DNA from 3 places in the Aromatoleum evansii genome. Region 1 is predicted to be linked to each of the others. Evidence: predicted binding sites of a transcription regulator. Region 1 holds the regulator's gene; each other region holds the start of a gene.
The links. Region 1 encodes FNR, which switches genes on or off when oxygen is low (the NO sensors DNR and NnrR bind a similar motif). Its sites were predicted from a motif close to TTGANCTAGNTCAA; they were not measured.
Positions count from the first base shown of each region.

Region 2: a site for FNR is predicted at 2,044-2,057, ahead of U5817_RS18095 (aldehyde ferredoxin oxidoreductase C-terminal domain-containing protein). Genes of this name have one in related genera too.
Region 3: a site for FNR is predicted at 4,610-4,623, ahead of U5817_RS00855 (DUF3079 domain-containing protein). Genes of this name have one in related genera too.

Region 1 is NZ_CP141259.1:1,248,833-1,255,314, reverse strand. It holds gene U5817_RS05690 (heavy metal translocating P-type ATPase) at 1-698, opposite strand, end outside; gene U5817_RS05685 (MerR family transcriptional regulator) at 821-1,249, shown strand; gene U5817_RS05680 (sulfite exporter TauE/SafE family protein) at 1,292-1,999, opposite strand; gene hemN (oxygen-independent coproporphyrinogen III oxidase) at 2,128-3,519, opposite strand; gene fnr (fumarate/nitrate reduction transcriptional regulator Fnr) at 3,653-4,393, shown strand; gene U5817_RS05665 (hemerythrin domain-containing protein) at 4,433-4,963, opposite strand; gene U5817_RS05660 (SirB2 family protein) at 4,960-5,358, opposite strand; gene U5817_RS05655 (NnrS family protein) at 5,363-6,482, opposite strand, start outside.
Region 2 is NZ_CP141259.1:3,861,853-3,868,334, forward strand. It holds gene U5817_RS18080 (TRAP transporter large permease) at 1-243, opposite strand, end outside; gene U5817_RS18085 (TRAP transporter small permease) at 240-761, opposite strand; gene U5817_RS18090 (TRAP transporter substrate-binding protein) at 883-1,941, opposite strand; gene U5817_RS18095 (aldehyde ferredoxin oxidoreductase C-terminal domain-containing protein) at 2,291-4,615, shown strand; gene adeC (AdeC/AdeK/OprM family multidrug efflux complex outer membrane factor) at 4,730-6,124, opposite strand; gene U5817_RS18105 (efflux RND transporter permease subunit) at 6,124-6,482, opposite strand, start outside.
Region 3 is NZ_CP141259.1:193,556-200,037, forward strand. It holds gene U5817_RS00830 (MFS transporter) at 1-6, opposite strand, end outside; gene U5817_RS00835 (hypothetical protein) at 279-695, shown strand; gene U5817_RS00840 (glycine zipper family protein) at 710-1,225, shown strand; gene U5817_RS00845 (AAA family ATPase) at 1,432-3,549, shown strand; gene U5817_RS00850 (class I SAM-dependent methyltransferase) at 3,578-4,153, opposite strand; gene U5817_RS00855 (DUF3079 domain-containing protein) at 4,316-4,531, opposite strand; gene trmA (tRNA (uridine(54)-C5)-methyltransferase TrmA) at 4,777-5,880, shown strand; gene U5817_RS00865 (hypothetical protein) at 5,885-6,247, opposite strand; gene U5817_RS00870 (hypothetical protein) at 6,399-6,482, opposite strand, start outside.

The sequences.
Region 1 (6,482 bases):
TCCATGTTGGCCCCGCCCCCGCGCAGGGCGGACCACGCGCCGCGGTAGAAGCGCGCGCCGATCCAGAACTGCACCGGTGTGGCGAGCAGCAGCTGCAGCCAGCGGGGAACGAGTTCGTGCGCGCCCGCCCATTGCCCGCCGAACATCAGGGGCATCTGTGCCAGCAGCGGCAAGGTGAGCAGCGCGGCGATCCAGAAGCGCCGCATGTCCGACTTCCACGCCTGCGCCTGCTGCAGGCGCTGCTGCTCGCGCGCGGCGATGCCCGTTTCCACCCCTTCGAAGCCCGCGCGACGCACGGCCTCGCGAATGGCCTCGGGAACGACAAGCCCCGGCTGGAAGCGCAGCGTCGCGCGTTCGGTCGCGAAATTCACCGCCGCATCGACGCCCGGCAGCCGGTTGAGCACCTTTTCCAACCGAGTCGCGCACGCTGCACAGGTCATGCCCGTGATGGCGAGTTCCATCGTCGCCTGCGGCACATCGAATCCGGCCTTGCGGATCGCCGCGATCACCTGCTCGGGTCCGCTGGCCGGATCGCTGAAACTCACGCGCGCCTTTTCCGCGGCGAGATTGACCGAGGCGTCCACCCCCGGCAGACGTTTCAGCACCTTTTCGATCCGCGCCGCACACGCGGCGCAGGTCATTCCGGACACCGGCAACTCCAGTGTCGGGCTCTTCATTGTCGTTTCGGGAGCACTCATCTGCACCACTCCATTCGCCAGGTTCCGGATCCTCCCCGGATCCGCACGGCCCGTTCGGCGCTTGCGGAACGGAACGTCTGGTGGCAGTCTAAACCCTGTACCGAAGTACGGAGTCAACCCCCATGAACACCCCCATCAGTACCCTCACCATCGGTGCGCTGGCGAAATCCGCCGGAGTCGGCGTCGAAACCGTGCGCTATTACCAGCGTCGCGGCCTGCTCGCGGCGAACGGCGCCCACCGGGGCGCGTTCCGCGTCTACGGAATGGACGAAGTCGCTCGCCTGCGCTTCATCCGCCGTGCCCAAGCGCTCGGCTTCAGCCTCGACGAGGTCTCGGAGCTGCTCGCGCTGGACGAAGAAACAGACCGCGAACGGGCACGCGCGTTCGCCCAGGCGAAGATCGCGGATGTCGAGTCGCGCATCCGCCAGCTGGAGGAGATGCGCAGCGCGCTGCAGGGGCTCGTGTCCTGTTGCGAGCATACGGAGGCGCCCGCCCCCTGCCCGATCCTCCACGCCCTCGCGAACGCCGCCGAGCCCCCTGCACGCGAGTGAAGGCTCGCGCCCGGCCACCACACCAACGGCCTGGCTGAGCCCTCACACCTCGCACACGACGCCGCGCCAGAGCGCGCCGCCGAGGCTGGGGGCATGGAACAGCCCGAACACGCCGAAACCGAGGACGAGCATTCCGGCGACGAAACGGACGCGGCGGTTGCGCGTGATGTCGCGGAAGCGCTTGAACACCATCCCCGCAAGCATCAGGTTGGGCAGCGTACCGAGCCCGAAGGCCAGCATCAGCCCCGCCCCGCGCCCTGCCGAGCCGGTCACCAGGGCAGTCGTCAGCACGCTATAGACGAGGCCGCAGGGCAGGAATCCCCACAGCAGCCCTAGCGGCAAGGCCTGGCCGACCGAACGGGCGGGGATGAAGCGTGCAGTGAAAGGTTGCACGCGTTTCCACAGCACGAGGCCCGCGCGTTCGACGGGCGCGAGCAGGCGTGTGAAGCCGGTCAAGTACAAGCCCAGGGCGACGAGCATCAGGTTCGCGAGCACGTACAGGCCCATCTGCACCGGCAGGATGTCCGAGAACAGCATGCCCACCGTGCCGAGGGCACCGAGGGCACCGCCCAGCGCGGTGTAGGTGGCAATCCGGCCGAGGTTGTAGGCGAGGTGCACCTGCCACTGGCGACCGGCCCGGCCGGGCATGTTCACGGTGAGCGCACCGACGATGCCGCCACACATGCTGACGCAGTGCGTGCCTCCCAGAAGGCCGATCAGGAAGGCTGCGATGTAACCGGTTTCAGGCATGGCGACGATGGGAAAGACAGAAGAAGCCCGCGGCCGCAGCCCAAAAAGAAACGGGCGCCCGAGGACGCCCGCACTGTATCACCTTCTCCTGCCCTGCACAGCCCGCGCCCGCGGGCTGTGCGCTCGGTTCAGATGACCTTCGAATAGCGCGCGCGCTCGCGGTCTGCGCGCAGGTAGCGGTCGAACACCATTGCGATACCCCGCACCAGAAGACGCCCCGGGGGCAGCACGCTGATCCACTTGTCGCTGACCTTCAGCAGCCCGGCCTCCTCCATCGCCTTGAGATCCTCGAGCTCGTCGGCGAAATATTCGTCGAACTTGATCAAGTGCGCGATCTCTATCGAGTCGATCGACAGCTCGAAATGGCACATCAGCGCCTGGATGATCGAGCGGCGCAGCAGGTCGTCGGCAGTAAGCTCGATGCCGCGCAGGACGGGGAGTTCGTCGCGATCGAGGGCATCGTAGTACTCGTCGAGCGTCTTCACGTTCTGCGAATACACCGGACCGATCTTGCCGATCGCCGAGACGCCGAAGGCCAGCAGGTCGCACTCGGCCTGCGTCGAATAGCCCTGGAAATTCCGGTGCAGGCGCCCCTGGCGCTGCGCGATCGTCAGCTCGTCGTCCGGCTTCGCGAAGTGATCCATGCCGATATAGACATAGCCCGCCTCGGTCAGGCGGCGGATCGCCAGCTGCAGGATCTGCAGCTTGGTGTCGGACGTCGGCATGTCGTTGATCGCGATGCGCCGCTGCGGCTTGAACAGACCCGGCAGGTGGGCGTAGCTGTACAGCGAGATGCGATCGGGCGACAGCTCCAGCACCTGCTCGAGCGTGCGGTTGAAGCTGATGATGTTCTGGCGCGGCAGGCCGTAGATCAGGTCCATGCTGATCGACTTGAAGCCGGTGGCACGGGCGGCATCGATCACGAGCTTGGTTTCGTCGTAGCTCTGGATGCGGTTGACCGCCTCCTGCACGTCCTCGTTGAAGTCCTGCACACCGACGCTCATGCGGTTGAAGCCAAGGTCGGCGAGCAGTTTGACCGTGTCGAAATCGACCTTGCGCGGATCGACTTCGATCGAGTATTCGCCGTTCGGCACCAGCGTGAAGCGCTTGCGCACCGAGTCCATGAGCTGGCGCAGCTCGTCGTGCGACAGGAAGGTCGGCGTGCCGCCGCCCAGGTGCAGCTGCGTGACCTGATGGCTTCCGCCCAGCGCGGCTGCCTGCATCTCGATTTCCTTATCGAGATATTTCAGGTACTTGGCCGAGCGCGCATGATCCTTGGTGATGATCTTGTTGCAGGCGCAGTAATAGCAGATCGTGTTACAGAAGGGGATGTGGAAGTATAATGAGAGCGGTTTACTCACGCCGCCCACACCGCGTTGCGCCAGCCAGTCCCGCAATGCACGGGCATCGAACGCTTCGACGAAGCGATCGGCCGTCGGGTAGGACGTGTAACGCGGCCCGTTGATGTCGAACCGACGAATCAACTGCTGGTCGAAAACAAGATCTTTCTGACTGGTCATGGTTGTATCGCTTGAGTGCATTCCGTACGATCTCAAAAAGCCGCAGTTTCGTGGTTGACGTGGATCAACGGTACATTCCGACAGGCGCCTGCCACTTCTCGGTCGATGTAGAAGGAACAATATTATCGTGCAAATGAAGGCGACGGTGCCGATTACAGTTGCGAGTCTGAAGGTCGCATGCTCCCAGTGCAATCTGGTCGAGCTGTGCCTGCCGTTCGGGATGTCGGAATCGGAAATCGACCGTCTCGACGAACTCGTCGGCGCACGTCGCAAGATCAAGCGCCAGCAGCACCTGTATCGCGCGGGCGATCCCTTCGAGGCAATCTACGCGATCCGCGCCGGCTCATTCAAGACCGACGTGCTGCTTGAGGACGGGCGCGAACAGGTCACCGGCTTCCAGATGACCGGGGAGATGCTCGGACTCGACGGCATCAGCACCGAAGCCCATTCCTGCAACGCGATCGCGCTGGAAGACAGCGAGGTGTGCGTCATCGCATACAGCAAGCTCGAGGAGCTTTCGCGCGTGGTCGAGGGGCTGCAGCTGCAGTTCCACAAGGTGATGAGCCGCGAAATCGTGCGCGACCATGGCGTGATGACCCTCCTCGGCTCGATGCGTGCGGAAGAGCGCCTGGCGGCCTTCCTGCTCAACATGTCCCAGCGTTTCACGGCGCGCGGCTTTTCTCCGGCGGAGTTCCACCTGCGCATGACCCGCGAGGAGATCGGCTCCTATCTCGGCCTAAAGCTGGAGACTGTGTCGCGCGCCTTTTCGAAGTTCCAGGACGAAGGGCTGATCGCAGTTCAGCAGAAACACATCCGCATTCTGGACATCGTCGGCCTGAAGCGGCTGATCCAGCACCCCACGCCGCGCCCCTGAAGGGGCTTTCCCTCTTCATACGCCCGTCGCCCTCGGCCGTTATTGACGCCGTCGCGCAGTCATCGTGCCGGACAGGGCGGCGATGTCTTCTTCGGACAGCAGATTGCGCGCAATTGGCAACAGCTCGCCCTCCTCGCGCTGAATGTGGCGGCGATAGGCATCCGCGAACGCGTCGACGTCCGCCGGTGTGAGATCGGTCGCTTCCCCGGCGGCAATGCGCTCAAGACGCGTGCGCATCCGCGCCCAGCCGGCAAAGAGCTTCTGGTGATCCGCCAGGATCCAGTCGATGAGCGTGCCGAGTTCGGCACGCCGGGCCTCATCGGCACGCGCGCGCAGGACGGGGAAAAGGTCGTCCTCCTCGTCCTGATGATGCTTGACGGCAGCGACGTCGAAGTAACGCATCACGTTGGCGGCAGCCTGCTGCGCCTGCTTGTCCGGACCATGCTCCGGCAGCCATGCGGCGAGCCGTGCCAGGGTCGCAAGCTGCGCCTGCAGGCGCTCATGGCAGGCCTCGAGCATCTCGAGAGGCGTCTCGAAACCGGGCGAGGAAGGGATCAGCGAATCGGTCATTGGAACACTCCGGCATACGCGAGGAATCCTGCCGGGTGCTTGCTCAGTGCCACCGACACGATCCATGAAAAAACAAGCAGGGCCGCCAGCAGCGCCATTACCCGGACGCGCATGGTGCGTCCCCAGCGCAGCGCGGTCGCGCCAAGAAGAATATAGACGACAAGCGCGACGACCTTGGCGGTGACCCACGGCGCGACGAAGGGGTAATGGCCGCTCATCGTCGCCAGCGTGATCGCGCTGCCGAGAAACACCGTGTCGATCACATGCGGCAGAGTGCGCGTGACGCGGTGATCCACCAGGGGGCTGCGCAGCAGCATCCACATGCCCTGCAGCAGGAAGCCGCTGATGCTCAGGATCGCACACAGGATGTGCAGGTGCTTGATCGCCGGGTACATGCGCTCAACCCGGACGCCCGTCGCTGCGCGGGCGCCAGTAGATCGGCAGATAGCGCGTTGCCCAGGCGCCGAACACGCCCAGCCAACCGAGCACAGCCAGCAGCATGACGAGCGCCGACCAGCCTGCGGGGACGAGCTCAGCCGTGATCCGCACGACGACGACGAGTTCGAGACCGAGGAAAAGTCCCCAAGTCAGGCGATCTGCTGCGAGCTTGCGACCCGAATGCCCGAGGGTGACCCGCGACACCATCGCCATCAGGACGGACCCGAAGAATCCGACACCCAGCGCATGCAGCGGGGCCATGCCCAGCATGTTGTACCCGAGCAGCGAGGCCGCGCTCTGGATCGCGAAGAGGGTCAGCGCGATTCCCAGCCACAGAAAGCCGATGTGGAGCATCCCCAGCAGGGGCACCTTCATCGCCGGCACCGGCCGCCACTGCCGCGACAGCCACAGGGCCGCGACCGCGGCGGGTGCATCCGCGATCCAGCGCAGCGACAACCATCCCGCGACGTCGAACACGGCATGCATGACGCTGCCCCCGACGACCAGCACCAGAACCCACAGCGGACGCACCATGACGTAGGACGGGATCACGCCGCTGGAAAAGAAGGGCACCATGCGATGGCACACACTGAAGAACACCGGCAACAGCGAGCAGAACACCGCAAGCTCGATCGCAATACGCGCCCAGACCGGATCGCCGCTCAGCGCAAAACCGAGCCAGGCAAGTACGGCAACCATTCCGGCGATCATCGCGTAGCACACCACGCGAGCATGCAGGGCCTCCAGATCGCCATGATGCGCGACCTGCCACAGGATGCGCTGCATCCCGCCCCATCCGGCAAGCACGAGCACCAAGCCCGCCATGGCAACGCCCGGCGCGATCATCCCCACCGTAACGAGGGCCCACCCGGCAGCGAGCAGGCGCCACGACCAGAGCCAGCGCCCCGCCGCAATCTCGTCGTATCCCTGCCAGCGTGGCATGGCGGTGAGGAGAAATCCGAACATGAACAGGGGGAAGACGCCGCCCGTCACGAGCAGGGCGTGCATCCACCCCGGGGGGAACACCCAGCCGATCGCAGGCAGCAGCCCCGCGCGGGCGCCGAGCTCGATGGCCCACAGC
Region 2 (6,482 bases), 2.6 Mb from region 1:
CGACAAGCCGCCGCGCGACGCGAAACCGCCCATCAGCAGGAAGAGCGGCACCACGGACAGGTCGTAGATCGAGTAGCGCCCGTAGGCCGCGGTCTTGAGGTAACTCAGCAGCGGATCCCATCCCGCCAGCGTGACGTAGCCGGCCATGCCGGTGAGCAGCATCGAGATCGCGATGGGCACGCGCAGCGCCAGAAGCACTATCAGGATGCCGAAGAAGATTCCGCCGATCGCGATGCCGCTCATGCGCCTTCTCCCCGGAATTTCGAGCGCGCCGTATAGAGGGCCGTCGCCGCCAGCAGCAGGAAGGACGGGGTCATGCAGGCGTAGGCGTACCAGATCGGCACGCCGAGCAGCATCGAGGTCTCGCCGCTGTCCTTCAGCCCGACGGTGCCGATCGCCATGCGCCAGGCGACGAGTCCCGCACAGGCGGCCAGCAGCAGCGCCCCGACACCGTCCAGGCGTGCGCGCCAGCGCGGCGACACGCCGGTGGTGAAGAAGTCGACCAGCACATGGCTGCCGCGCATCTGCCCCCACGGCAGGAAGGCTGTGACCGCGATCGCCGAGCCGATCTGGACGAGCTCGAAGTCACCCAGCAGGGCCGTGCCCACGAACACCCGGCTGCCGATGCTGGCGACGGACATCACCGCCACCGACAGCAGGACCAGGCCACCCGCGCCCGCGAACGCCCGCGACAGGAAGAACAAGGCGCGCCCGACCGGATCCGGCGGCGCGCAAATCGGTGTTGCGATGGGTTCCGACATGTGCGGGCACTCCCGTGAGATGGGGCGCCGGACGGCAGCCCGGATCGGCTGCCGTCGAACGACGCCCGGAAACGTGCGTGCGGCGGATGACGCCCGCAGGCGCATCCGCCCTGCTCGGCACTCAGAGCGGGTCGTATTTCCCGACCAGCGTCTGCGCGCTCTTCAGCAGCGCCTTGCCGTCGTAGCCCTTGCCCGAAACCTCCGAGACCCACGAGTCGTACACCACTTGCCCCGCCTTTTCCCATGCCTGGAGCTCGACTGCCGGGACGACGTTGAACTGGTTGCCACGGTCGGAGGCGAGCTTGCGCGCGTTGGCCGCCGACTCGTCCCACACCTTGCCGACCCAGGCCGACGCCTCGGCACCGCCGTTGGCATCGATCACCGCCTTCAGGTCCGCAGGCAGCGACTGGTACTTCGCCTTGTTCATCGCAAAGATGAAGGCCGTCGTGTACAGCGCGCGGGCCTTCGCATCGCCCTCGCTGTGGTACTTCACGAGCTCCTGCGCCTTCACCGCCGGCACCACTTCCCACGGCAGCATCGCGCCGTCGATCACCCCCTTTGACAGCGCCTCCGACACCTGCGGCACGGGCATGCCGACCGGTGTCGCACCCAAGGCGGCAAGGAACTTGTTGGTCTGGCGCGTCGGCGCCCGCAGCTTCAGTCCGCGGAAGTTCGCCTGCTTCGTGATCGGCCCCTTCACCAGATGCAACTGCCCCGCGTCATGCACATGGAACAGGATCGGATGCACGTCCTTGAACTCGCTCTGGTCGAGCTTGTTCTCGTGCACGTACTCCCACAGCGCGCGGCTCGACGCCTCCGCCTTGTTGATCATGAAAGGCAGCTCGAACACCTCGACGGCCGGGAAGCGCCCCGCGCTATAGCCGGGCAGGGTCCACACGATGTCGGCGACACCGTCGCGCACCTGGTCGATCAGCTGCGGCGGCGTGCCGCCGAGCTGCATCGCCGGGTAGATCTGGCATTTCAAGCGCCCCGCGGATTCCTTGTTGATCTTGTCGCACCACGGCGTGATGAACTTCGCGTGCGCCGTCGAGCCCGGCGGCAGGAAATGCGCGACCTTCAGCGTCACCTCCTGCGCGCCGGCCACGCCACACACCGCCGCCAGCAGCCCGCCAGCGAGAACCCCGAAAATCCTTCTTGCCTTCCCGATACGTGTGCTCATTTGTCTCCTCCTCCTGCTGCGTCTGTCGGCAACTGGTTGTTGCGCACAATAGGTCCGTGGCGACAGGCCCACAATACGCCGGGGGAACTTTCTCCACCTGTTTTGATGGATGTCAAATTATCTTGCAGTGCACTAAAATTCCGCACGCGGCAATTTCCCGACCCCGGCCGAAGCGCATCCTGCACCACGCCTCGCAACCGCTCCGAATCCACCACAGATCCCCGTCCGTCGCGCCCCGCGATCCGGCGTACGCTGCATTCTCCTGCGAAGAAATCGCCCCCTTTTTGTTTGACTTCAAACTGTTTTACAGCCACACTACATCCAGCCAACAGGAAAACAGGAGACAGTTATGGGGATCAGGGACAAGGTCGAACAACTGTGTGCACGCCTGCACGACACGCCGCAGTACGATACTCAGGGTGCCGTGCTGTTCGTCGACCTCGAAAAGCGCGAAACGCAGCGCAAGTACCTGCCGCTCGAAGTGCTGCGCACCTACCTCGGCGGACGCGGCGCCAATATGTACCTGTTGTACAACCTGCTGCAGGACGGCCGCGAAGCCCTCGACCCCGAGATCCCCCTGATCTTCGGCGCCGGCACCCTCACCGGCGACATGCCGGCCGCCACCCGCGGCAATTTCACCAGCCGCTCGCCCGAGAGCGACGCGATCCTCGACACAAATGGCGGCGACTACTTCCCGTCCTTCGTCAAACGCCACGGCTACGACCACATCGTGCTGTACGGCCTGGCCCCGCAATGGACGTTGCTGCGCATCGCGCATGAGGAAGTGCAGTTCATCGACGCGACACCCTATGTCGGCCTCGACAACCTCGACCTGCCCGGCGCGATCGAACGCGACTTCGAATGCACCGAGCGCAAGGACATGGCCCTCGCCCGCATCACCACCGCGGGGGAGAACCTCGCGCTGTGCAGCGGCATCATGGGCGGCATCAAGGCGATCTGGGCGCGTGGCGGCGGCGGCGCGAAGATGGGTTCGCTGCGCTTGAAGGCCATCATGGTGCACGGCAAGCCGGACGAAGCGCCGAAAGTGGCCGAGCTCAAAGCGCACAACAAGGTGATCGGCAAGAAGATCACCTCGACCTCGGTGATCAAGAACGCCCTCAAGCAGGTCGGCACGCCCTTCCTGTACAAGCCCTCGCGCGTGCTGGGCGCGCTCGGTACGCTGAACAACCAGAAGACGGATTGGCACCCGACGCTCGACGCGGACAACTTCGACCCCTACCGCCCCGGCATGGACGGCTGCTTCAAGTGCCCGGTGCATTGCCGCAACCTCAACGACATGACCCCCGAGGGCAAGGGCGGCTGGGGCTCGGCCGCGCTCAAGGGCCTGAAGGGCAACGCCAGCTACGACAAGGCCCAGGCCGACGTCGAGCACGGCAAGCAGCGCACCTACAACGGCATCCATGGTGACGGCAAGTTCGACCAGTACGACAAGGGCGACGGTCCCGAGTACGTCACCGTGGGCAAGTTCGGCCCGATGATCGGCCTGAAGGAGCCGGAGCACATCCTGCGCCTCAACAACATCCTCAACGACCTCGGCCTCGATTCGGCCTCGACCGGCAGCGCGATCGCATGGGCGATGGAGCTGTGGCAGCGCGGCATCATCGACGCGAGCCACACCGGCGGGCTGGACCTGTCCTGGGGCAACTACGAGACGGTCGAGAAACTGCTGTTCATGACCGCGAAGCGCGAAGGCTTCGGCGACACCATCGCCGACTCCACCCGCGCAGTCGAGCGCGGCAAGTACCCGGCCGCAGCCCTCGACTACCGCATGGCGGTGAAGGGCCTGTTCCAGTCGGACCCGCACGACGCCCGCATCCTCAAGGCCTTCGCGCTGGGCCTGTCAGTCGCCACGCGCGGCATGGACCACCTCAGGAACCGCGTCACGCTGGAGATCAACGCCCGCATCAACGACGACGCCCCGTTCAAGACCGAACTCTACGGCGGCACCGTCGCCGCCGAGCCGAACCGCTACGACGGCAAGGAATTCGCGGTGCGCCGCTGCGAGAACACCTTCGCCGTCGGCGACTCGGTGGGCATGTGCCGTTTCAACACCAAGCTGTTCAACTCCCCGACCACCCCCGACTGCGGCGACTTCGCGACCCAGCTGACGACCGCCACCGCGCACGAATTCACCGGCGAGCAGCTCAACGAGATCGGCCGCAACATCACCGGCCTGGAGCGCCTGATCAACTTCCGCCTCGGCCTGCGCGCCAAGGACGACACCCTGCCGAAGCGCTGGTTCGAGGAAGAGATCGAGGTCGGCCCCTTCAAGGGCGAGAAGGTCGATCGCAAGGAATTCGAGGCGATGAAGGCGCGCTTCTATGAAGTCACCGGCCTCAATGCCGAAGGCGTGCCCAAGGCGGACTGGCACGAACGGTTGGCGAGCGCGACCACCGGCTTCGCGGTGAGGGTGGAGCTGCCGCAGGTGCTGCCCGGCGCCCCGGAAAAGACGATCGTGATCGACGAACCGGTCGCCAACGTCGTCGCGCTGCGCGACGCACTGGCCCGCCGCCTGCCCGAAGCCCGCGAGGCGCTCGACGACCACTCGTGGAACATCGCGGTCAACGGTCACATGGTGCTGGCAGGCGAGCGCGACACTGCCCTGCACCACGGTGATCGGGTTGCCTTCGTGCCGATCATCGCCGGAGGCTGAGCGGGGAACACGGACGGGGAACCCTTCCCCCGTCCGCGCAGGACGAAATTAGAACGGCGGACGATCCTCTCGTCCGCCGTTTTGTCGTTTGCGCGCCTTCTCCGCGCGTCCCGCCTACTGCCAGCCCCCGCCCAGCGCCTTGTACAGCGCGATGCGATTGGCGGCATCGGACTGGCGCACCGCGATCAGGTCCAGCTCCGCCGCGTACAGGCTGCGCTGCGCATCCAGCAGCCCGAAATAACTGTCGACGCCCGCCTTGTAGCGCGCCTCGGACAGCTTGAAGCTCGCCTCGGTCGCCTCCACCAGCCTGCGCCGCGCGTCGAGCTGCTCGGCCAGCGTCGCGCGGTCGGCCAGCGCATCGGCGACTTCGCGGAACGCCGACTGGATCGCCTTCTCGTACTGCGCCACCGCGATCTCGCGCTGCACCTTCGTCACCTCGAGGTTCGCCGTGAGCCGTCCCGCCTCGAAGATCGGCAGCGAGATCTGCGGCACGAAACTCCACGTCCCCGACCCCGCCTCGAACAGCCCGTCGAGCGTGCTGCTCGCCGTGCCCGCCGCGGCGGTCAGCGTGATGCGCGGGAAGAAGGCGGCGCGCGCCGCGCCGATGCTGGCGTTCGCCGCACGCAGCTGGCGCTCCGTCTGCAGGATGTCCGGACGGCGCGTCAGTACCTCCGAGGGCACGCCCGCCGGCAGCTCGGCCACCGCCGTGATCGACTCCGCGAACGCCTGCGGCAGCAACGCGGACGGAACGTCCGTACCGACGACCAGAGCCAGCGCATTGCGGTCCTGCGCGACGAGCGCGGCGTAGCGGGCCGCATCGGCACGCGCCCCTTCGAGCAGCGTCTGCGCCTGGCGCAGATCCAGCGCCGAGGTCGCCCCCACGTCGAAGCTGCGCTTCGTCAGCTCATAGGACTTCTGCCGCGTCGCGAGCGTGTTGTTCGCCAAGGTCTGCCGTTCGCGATCCGCCGCGAGCCGCAGCCACGCGTTCGCGACCTCGGCGACGAGACTGATCTGCGCGCTGCGTCGGGCCTCTTCCGTGCCGAGGTACTGCTCCAGTGCCTGCTCGTTGAGACTGCGGATGCGGCCGAAGAAATCCAGCTCGTAGGCCGAGAAGCCCACTGTCGCGCTGTATTGACGCGACGTGCCCGCTTCGCCGGTCCTGCTCAGGTCGGCCGGCAGGCGCTGCGCGGTCTGCCCGCCATTCGCCGAGATCGACGGGAACAGGTCCGCGCGCTGTATGCCGTATTGCGCCCGCGCGCGCTCGATGTTGAGTGCGGCGATGCGCAGGTCGCGATTGTTCGCGAGCGCGAGCTCAACGAGCTCGCGCAGGCGGGGGTCGGCGAAATAGTCGCGCCACGCCGGCGCCTCGCTTGCGCTCGCGGTGCCCGCCGGCGCATCCGGGAACGCGGCCGGGACCGGCGCGGCGGGACGCTCATAGGCGGGGATCAGCGAACACGCGCCCATGAAGGCGGCGGCCACGGCGACGACCAATGTACGGAGTTCGGTCATCACTTGGTCTCCTGCACGGTCACGCCGGACGCTTCGTCCTGCGGCTTGCTCTTGAAAATTCGCTTGATCACGACGTAGAACAACGGAATGAAGAAGATGCCCAGCACGGTCGCTGCGATGGTGCCCCCGAGCACGCCGGTGCCGATCGCATTCTGGCTGCCGGCGCCCGCGCCTTTGGCGATCGCCAGCGGCAACACGCCAAGGCCGAATGCCAGCGAGGTCATCAGGATGGGCCGCAGCCGCATGCGCACGGCCTCCAGCGTCGCCGCGATCAGATCCTTGCCCTCCTTCTCCATCTGCGCCTTGGCGAACTCCACGATCAGGATCGCGTTCTTCGCCGACAGGCCGATGGTCGCCA
Region 3 (6,482 bases), 1.1 Mb from region 1:
CTGCATCGGTGTGTCTCCAGTGAATGACGGGTTCGCTCGGGGGCGGGCGATCCCATTTGGCGAAAACGATACTATCTTGATTGATGGACAGCAAGCAATTTGTATCGCATTAGTAACGCATTTCCCCCGTAACGCTTGCCGACGTTGCGGTGTCGGCGTATCGCAAGCGGATGAAAAAATACGTCACACTCGGACGGGAATTCCTTGGCGCGCTTGTGGTCTTTTGGATGGGCTTGCACGTTGAATGGACGTGTCATCCTGTCGACAGGGAGGCCACCATGAAATGGTTCAGACTTGCACTTGCGGCGCTCCTGGTAGTGGGCACCGCGCTGCCGGACGTGGCATCCGCGGATCGCGGCCGCATCGGCCGGCACCACAGCCACTCGCGCCTGGGCGTGCACATCGGGATCCCGCTGTTCTGGGGATGGCCCGGCCCGTATTACGGCTACTCGCCCTACCGTTATTACGCGCCTTACCCCTACTACGCCTACCCGCCGTATTACGCCTATCCGCCGGCCATGAGTGCGCCATCGTCGCCGCCGGTATATATCGAACGCGACGATGACGACGCGGACGGCGACCGCAAGTCCGCGGGCAGCTACTGGTACTACTGCGACCGCCCCGAGGGCTATTACCCCTACGTCAAGGAATGCCCCGGCGGGTGGGAGCGCGTCGCGCCGCGGCCGTCGCGTTGAGGGAGGATCCGAACATGAAGAACCGTTTCCATTTCGTTCCGCTCGCGGCGGCCGTCGTCACCGCGGGTTGCGTGTCGCTGCCCTCCGGGCCGAGCGTGCTCGTGCTGCCCGGCACCGGCGCAAGCTTCAACGAGTTCCGCGCCGACGAATCGGCCTGCCGCCAATACGCGTACGAATATATCGGCGGCCGTTCGGCCGGGCAGGCCGCGGCCGATGCCGGCGTGCGCAGCGCCGTGGTCGGCACGGCGATCGGCGCCGCAGTGGGTGCGGCGGTCGATGGCGGGCACGGTGCGGGCGTCGGTGCCGCTACCGGGCTGCTGGTCGGCAGCGCCGCGGGCAGCGGTGCAGCCGAGGTGTCCGGCTACGAAGCGCAGCGGCGCTACGACCACGCCTACGTGCAGTGCATGTACGCGAGCGGTCATCGCGTGCCAGTGTCGGGCCGCTATTCGCCCGGCCGCTCGGATCGCTACCGCAGTACGCCGCCGCCGCCCGCCGGCACGCCCCCGCCGCCGCCGCCCGGCGTGCGCTGACGCGCGTCGCGGCGGTGATCGTCCGGCCTGCGTTCAATACTTCACGCCACGCCGGCGTGACGGCTCGCTATGCTGGACCTCCTCTCGCCCTGACGGCGACCGCGTCGGGGCGACCAGCGCCGTACGCGCGGCCATTCCGGGTGCGGCCGCGCCGATCGACGATTTCGTGCCGTAACCCTGCGGTGCGACCGTAGCGGAGGACCGCCATGTCAGATGAGTCGAATTCCCGCGCTGCCGGGCCGGCCGGCCCCTGGCTCCGGCTGAGGAAGTCCGCCGGCCGGCTGCAGGACTGGTTCGCGATCCAGTCCGCACCGGTCAAGTTCCTGGTCGTGGCAATCGCGCTGCTGATTCCCCTCACCGGCATCTACTCCCTGATGCTGGCGCAGAAGCGCGCCGTGCTGGCAGAGGAGGTCAAGGCGATGGCGGTCGCCCGCGGGGCGGGGGTGTGGGCCTTCGACGAGAGCGTGCCGGTGGTGCTCGGCAGCGGTTCGGTGCTCGGTTTCCTCGATACCAACCCGGTCGAACGTGTCACGGTGATCTACGAGCCGCTGATGTGGAACCTGTCCGAGCGCATCATCCTCGTGCAGTCGCAGGGGCAGCAGCACGCCTATTATCCGAGCGACCTGGAGACGAAGATCTTCGCCGACAAGGCGGTGTCCGCGCCGTGGTCGGCCCGGCTCGCCTTCGTGCCTCGCGCCGAACTCGGCGAGAACGCCTTGAAGGTGTTCGAGCGCCTCGACCAGCGCTTCGCCAACGGTCGCCCCCGTTCGGCCGACGACGGCTGGCGCTCCGCGGTGAGCGGGGTGTTGTCGACGGCGCTGATGCTGGGCCTGCTGGCCTTCCTGTTCATGCAACTGCGCGGGCAGTTCAAGGCGCTGAAGTTCATCGAGCCCGGACACATACGCGGCTCCATCGACGAACTCGTCGGCATGGACGACATCAAGGCCGAGGTCGCGCAGATCAAGGACCAGTACGAACGGCGCGCGCTGTACGCCGAATACGGCATCCGCAAGCCCTTCAACGTGATGTTCAGCGGCCCGGCCGGCACCGGCAAGACCAAGCTCGCGAGCTATCTCGCGAAGGAGCTGAACCTGCCCATCCTGTTCCACTCCGCCGCGAACCTCGAGACCGGCTATGTTGCAGGCGGCGCGAACACCCTCAACCGCATCGTGTCGATGGCGAAGCGGCGCAAGCGCTGCATCGTGTTTCTCGACGAGGCGCAGGATCTCTTCATGAAGCGCGGCGGACGGCGCAAGTTCGACGACGATACCGCCAATACGCTGCTTGCCGTGCTCGACGGCGTGCGCAGCAAGGACGAGGCCGAGATCATCTGGATCGTGGCGAGCAACTTCAACAGCCAGACCATGCAGATGGACGAGGCGATGCTGCGCCGCTTCCAGATGAAGGTCGATTTCCGCCTGCCCAACCGCGAGGAGCGGCTCGCGATCATCCTGCACTACCTCGCCCAGCGCGCCGACAAGGTGCTGCCCGGCCTCGACCTGAGCCACCTCGTCGGCGTCACCGAAGGGCGCAGCCCCGCGGACCTCGAGACGATCGTGAACCAGGCCGGCATCACCGCCGTGCAGGCGGGCGAGATGATAGGCGCCGACACCCTGATGCAGGCTGCGGAGCGCGTGCTGGTCGGCAACGTGAACTCCAGCACCACCGACGAACGCGAGCGCGACCGCCGCATCATCGCCGTGCACGAGTGGGGCCACTTCCTCGTCGATCTGCAGCGCGAGCGCGAGCTCACGCACGACGACTGGGACCGCATCCTCGCCGACATGAAGACCATCAAGATCTCGCTGAAGGCCATCCCGCGCAGCAACGCGCTCGGCTTCGTCTTCCACAAGCAGGGCACCAACCTGCTCAAGACCAAGGGCGACATCGAGCACGACGTGCGTGTGCTGCTCGGTGGCATGGCCAACGAGGAGCTCTTCTTCGGCGAGGACGGCACCACCAACGGCGCCCACAACGACATCACCCGCGTCACCCAGCTCCTGCATCACGCCGTCGGCGAGATGGGCATGTACCGCAAGACGCGCCTCAACTTCGGCGCCCTCGCGAACGACGGCCAGGGGCCGAGCCGCGCCCTCGACGAGGAAACGCGCGCCATCATGGAGGCGCAGAGCGAGCGCCTGTATGGCGAGACCAAGGCGGTGCTGGCCGAGCTCAAGCCGCTTACGGAGCATCTGGCCGGAAAGCTGATGGAGGCCGGCGAGATGGGGCTGGAAGACGCGCTCGCCGAGATCCGGCGCTTCGAGGCGGAGAATTTGGCGTCGGACCGTAGCGTGGGCTGGAGCGCGTTGAAGGCCGCAGGGTGAGGCCGGCGGATCGGTCCGCACCGCGTGCTCAAGGGGCCAGACGCAGCTCCCAGATTCCCGCCGGCGGCGTGTTGCGCCAGATCACCGATGTCCGCTTCCAGCGCAGGTGGCGCGGCGCCGCGAAGGGCGCACGCGGATGGTAGGTGAACTGCACCAGCTTGCGTTCCGGGCTGTGCGCGAGGAAGCGGCACAGGCTGTGAGCGGTCTCGGACGCAACATGCGCGGGAAGCGAACGGAAAGGCAGGCTGGAAACGAGGACGATCCGGCCGGGGCGATCGAACAGCGAATCGACTACCTGCCGTGCCGTCGCCTCGCGCACGTCCATCGACGGATAACGATGGCGCAGGCGCTGCGCGAGGGCGGCCTGCAGTTCGACCGCGATCAGCGGCACGCCGGGCAGCCTGGTCAGCAGCGCGTCGGTCACCGGGCCGGTACCTGCGCCCAGTTCAACCACGAGGTCCGCACCGTCCGCGGCACTCGCCAGCGCGTTCGCGAGCGCGCGCGACGACGGCAGCAGCGTGCCGGTCGAGCCCGGATTGCGCAGCATCGCGACCAGCAGTTGCAGGTGTGCGGAAGGGGTGGCGAGGCGGAACATGGATGCCATCTTAGTCAGGCCCTCCTGTCCGTTGGTGGATGCGTGCGTGTGGAGTTGTAACGGCGAGCGGCGACGACGCCTGCCGCGCACGCGTGAATCGCGACAACTCCTGTGCTGCAGTGTAGTACCGAAGGAAGATGAAGGCGGGCTGTCTCGTGCCCCCGGTCGCCGTCAGCGACTCGCCGGGTCGGCAGGTTTCTTCGGTTCTTCCGGGGCGTCCAACCCCCAGTCGCCGTATTCGTACCAGTCTTCGCCGAGCATCTCGGCCGGGTGCAGGGTGCGACCGGAGCCGTTGCCGCAGGCGAGCGAGTCGGCCGGGCAGTACTTGTCGCAGCCCCAGCAGATCCGTTCGGGGTGCTTGGGGTGCAGGGGAAACTTCTTGGCCATGTCGGGGAGCCTCGTGACCGCTTGGTGTGCGGATTCTGTGAATTTCCGACTATTTTACTCGGTCATGGCCGGCGGGCTTTGACGTCCGTCAAAACGATTCCGTGCGGCTGCATCGGGGGCGCGGGCGGCGTATAGTCGCGTCTCCGCGAGAAATCCCCGCAACGACCCCTCATCGATCCTTCCGCGCCCGCGTCCGCCGCTCCGCCCGGAGCGCTGCCGCACGGCGCCATCGCCGCCGACCCAAGATGTCACTGCCCCGCTTCGATCCCGCCGAATACGCCATCCAGCTCGCCGACAAGGCAGCACGCTTTGCCAGCGACTTCGCGCCGCTGGGGGTGCCCGCGCCGGAACTGTTCGCGTCCGAGCCCCTGCATTACCGCCTGCGCGCCGAGTTCCGCATGTGGCACCACGGCGACGGCCTGGTCGACTACGCCATGTTCGCCCCGGACGACCCGAAGACGCCGGTGCTGCTCGACGATTTCCCCGCCGCCGCGGCGCCGATCTGCGCGCTGATGCCGCGCCTGCGCGACGCACTGCGCGCGAACGGGGTGCTGCGGAAGAAGATCTTCCAGGTCGAGTTCCTCGCGACGCTGAGCGGCGAACTGATGGTGAGCCTGGTCTATCACCGCGCGCTCGACGCGGACTGGGAAGCGGCCGCGCGTGAGCTTGCGACCGGGCTGGGCGTGCAGGTCATCGGTCGCAGCCGCAAGCAGAAGATCGTGCTCGAGCGCGACTGGCTGCTGGAGGAGTTCGAGGTCGATGGCCGGCCCCTGCGCTACCAGCAGATCGAAGGCAGCTTCACGCAGCCCAACGGCGGCGTGAACCGCCAGATGCTTGGCTGGGCGCGGCGTCAGGTCGCCGGTGTGGGCGGCGACCTGCTGGAACTCTACTGCGGCAACGGCAACTTCACGATGGCGCTGGCGCCGCTCTTCGACCGCGTGCTCGCGACCGAGGTCAGCAAGTCCTCGGTGCGCGCCGCGCACTACAACATCGAGGCGAACGGCGTCGACAACATCACGATGGTGCGCATGTCGAGCGACGAGATCAGCGACGCCTTCGCCGGCGGGCGCGAATACCGCCGCATGAAGGACGTCGAGCTCGCCGGCTACCATTTCTCGACGCTGTTTGTGGATCCCCCGCGCAGCGGCCTCGACGACGCTACCGTCAAGCTCGCACGCGGTTTCGACCGCATCCTGTACATCTCCTGCAACCCCCTCACGCTGCGCGACAACGTCGCCGCGCTCGCCGACACCCACGAAATCTCCTCGGCGGCGGTGTTCGATCAGTTCCCCTACACCCACCACTTGGAGGCCGGCCTGCTGCTGACGCGGCGCGGCCTGTCCGGCTGAGGGCTCAGCGGCCGCGCGTCGTCGCCCGCGCCTGCGACGGCGGATCGGGCCGGTCGGCGTCCTGCAGCGGATAGGAATCGGCAAAGTAGGCCGGCCCCTTCATGATCAGCACGATCACGGCGCCGATCGCAAGTATGGCAACGGTGCTGAAGGTCAGGCCCAGGATGCTGAGGCCGATGATGTCGGCGGTGGTGATACTCGCCGTAGGATCCGGGCCGATGCCGGCCCACGCCATCAGGCGGGCGAGCGCTGGCGCCAGGGCGGCGATCAGCGTGCCGCCTGCCAGCACAAAGGGGAGCCGTACGAGCAGGCTGCGTTCGAACGCCGTCGAGACGGCGTTCCTGTCGGGGGATGCGGGGGAGTTCATGGCGACTCCTTTTGTTCTGGTCGAGGTTTGACGCTTTCGGGCGCGGATGATTCCGTGCAATATCTTTCGTTTTGCAACCTGCGGGGTTCACTCGACGGTCGATAGCAAGCTTAAGCCGACTCAGGGGATACGTCAGAAATCTTTGATTTTTCTACGATGGTCCATCTGGAATAAAATCGAAAAGCACAGGTTTGCCAGTCTTGCGCTCAACCTGCCATACAAGATAGATATTAAG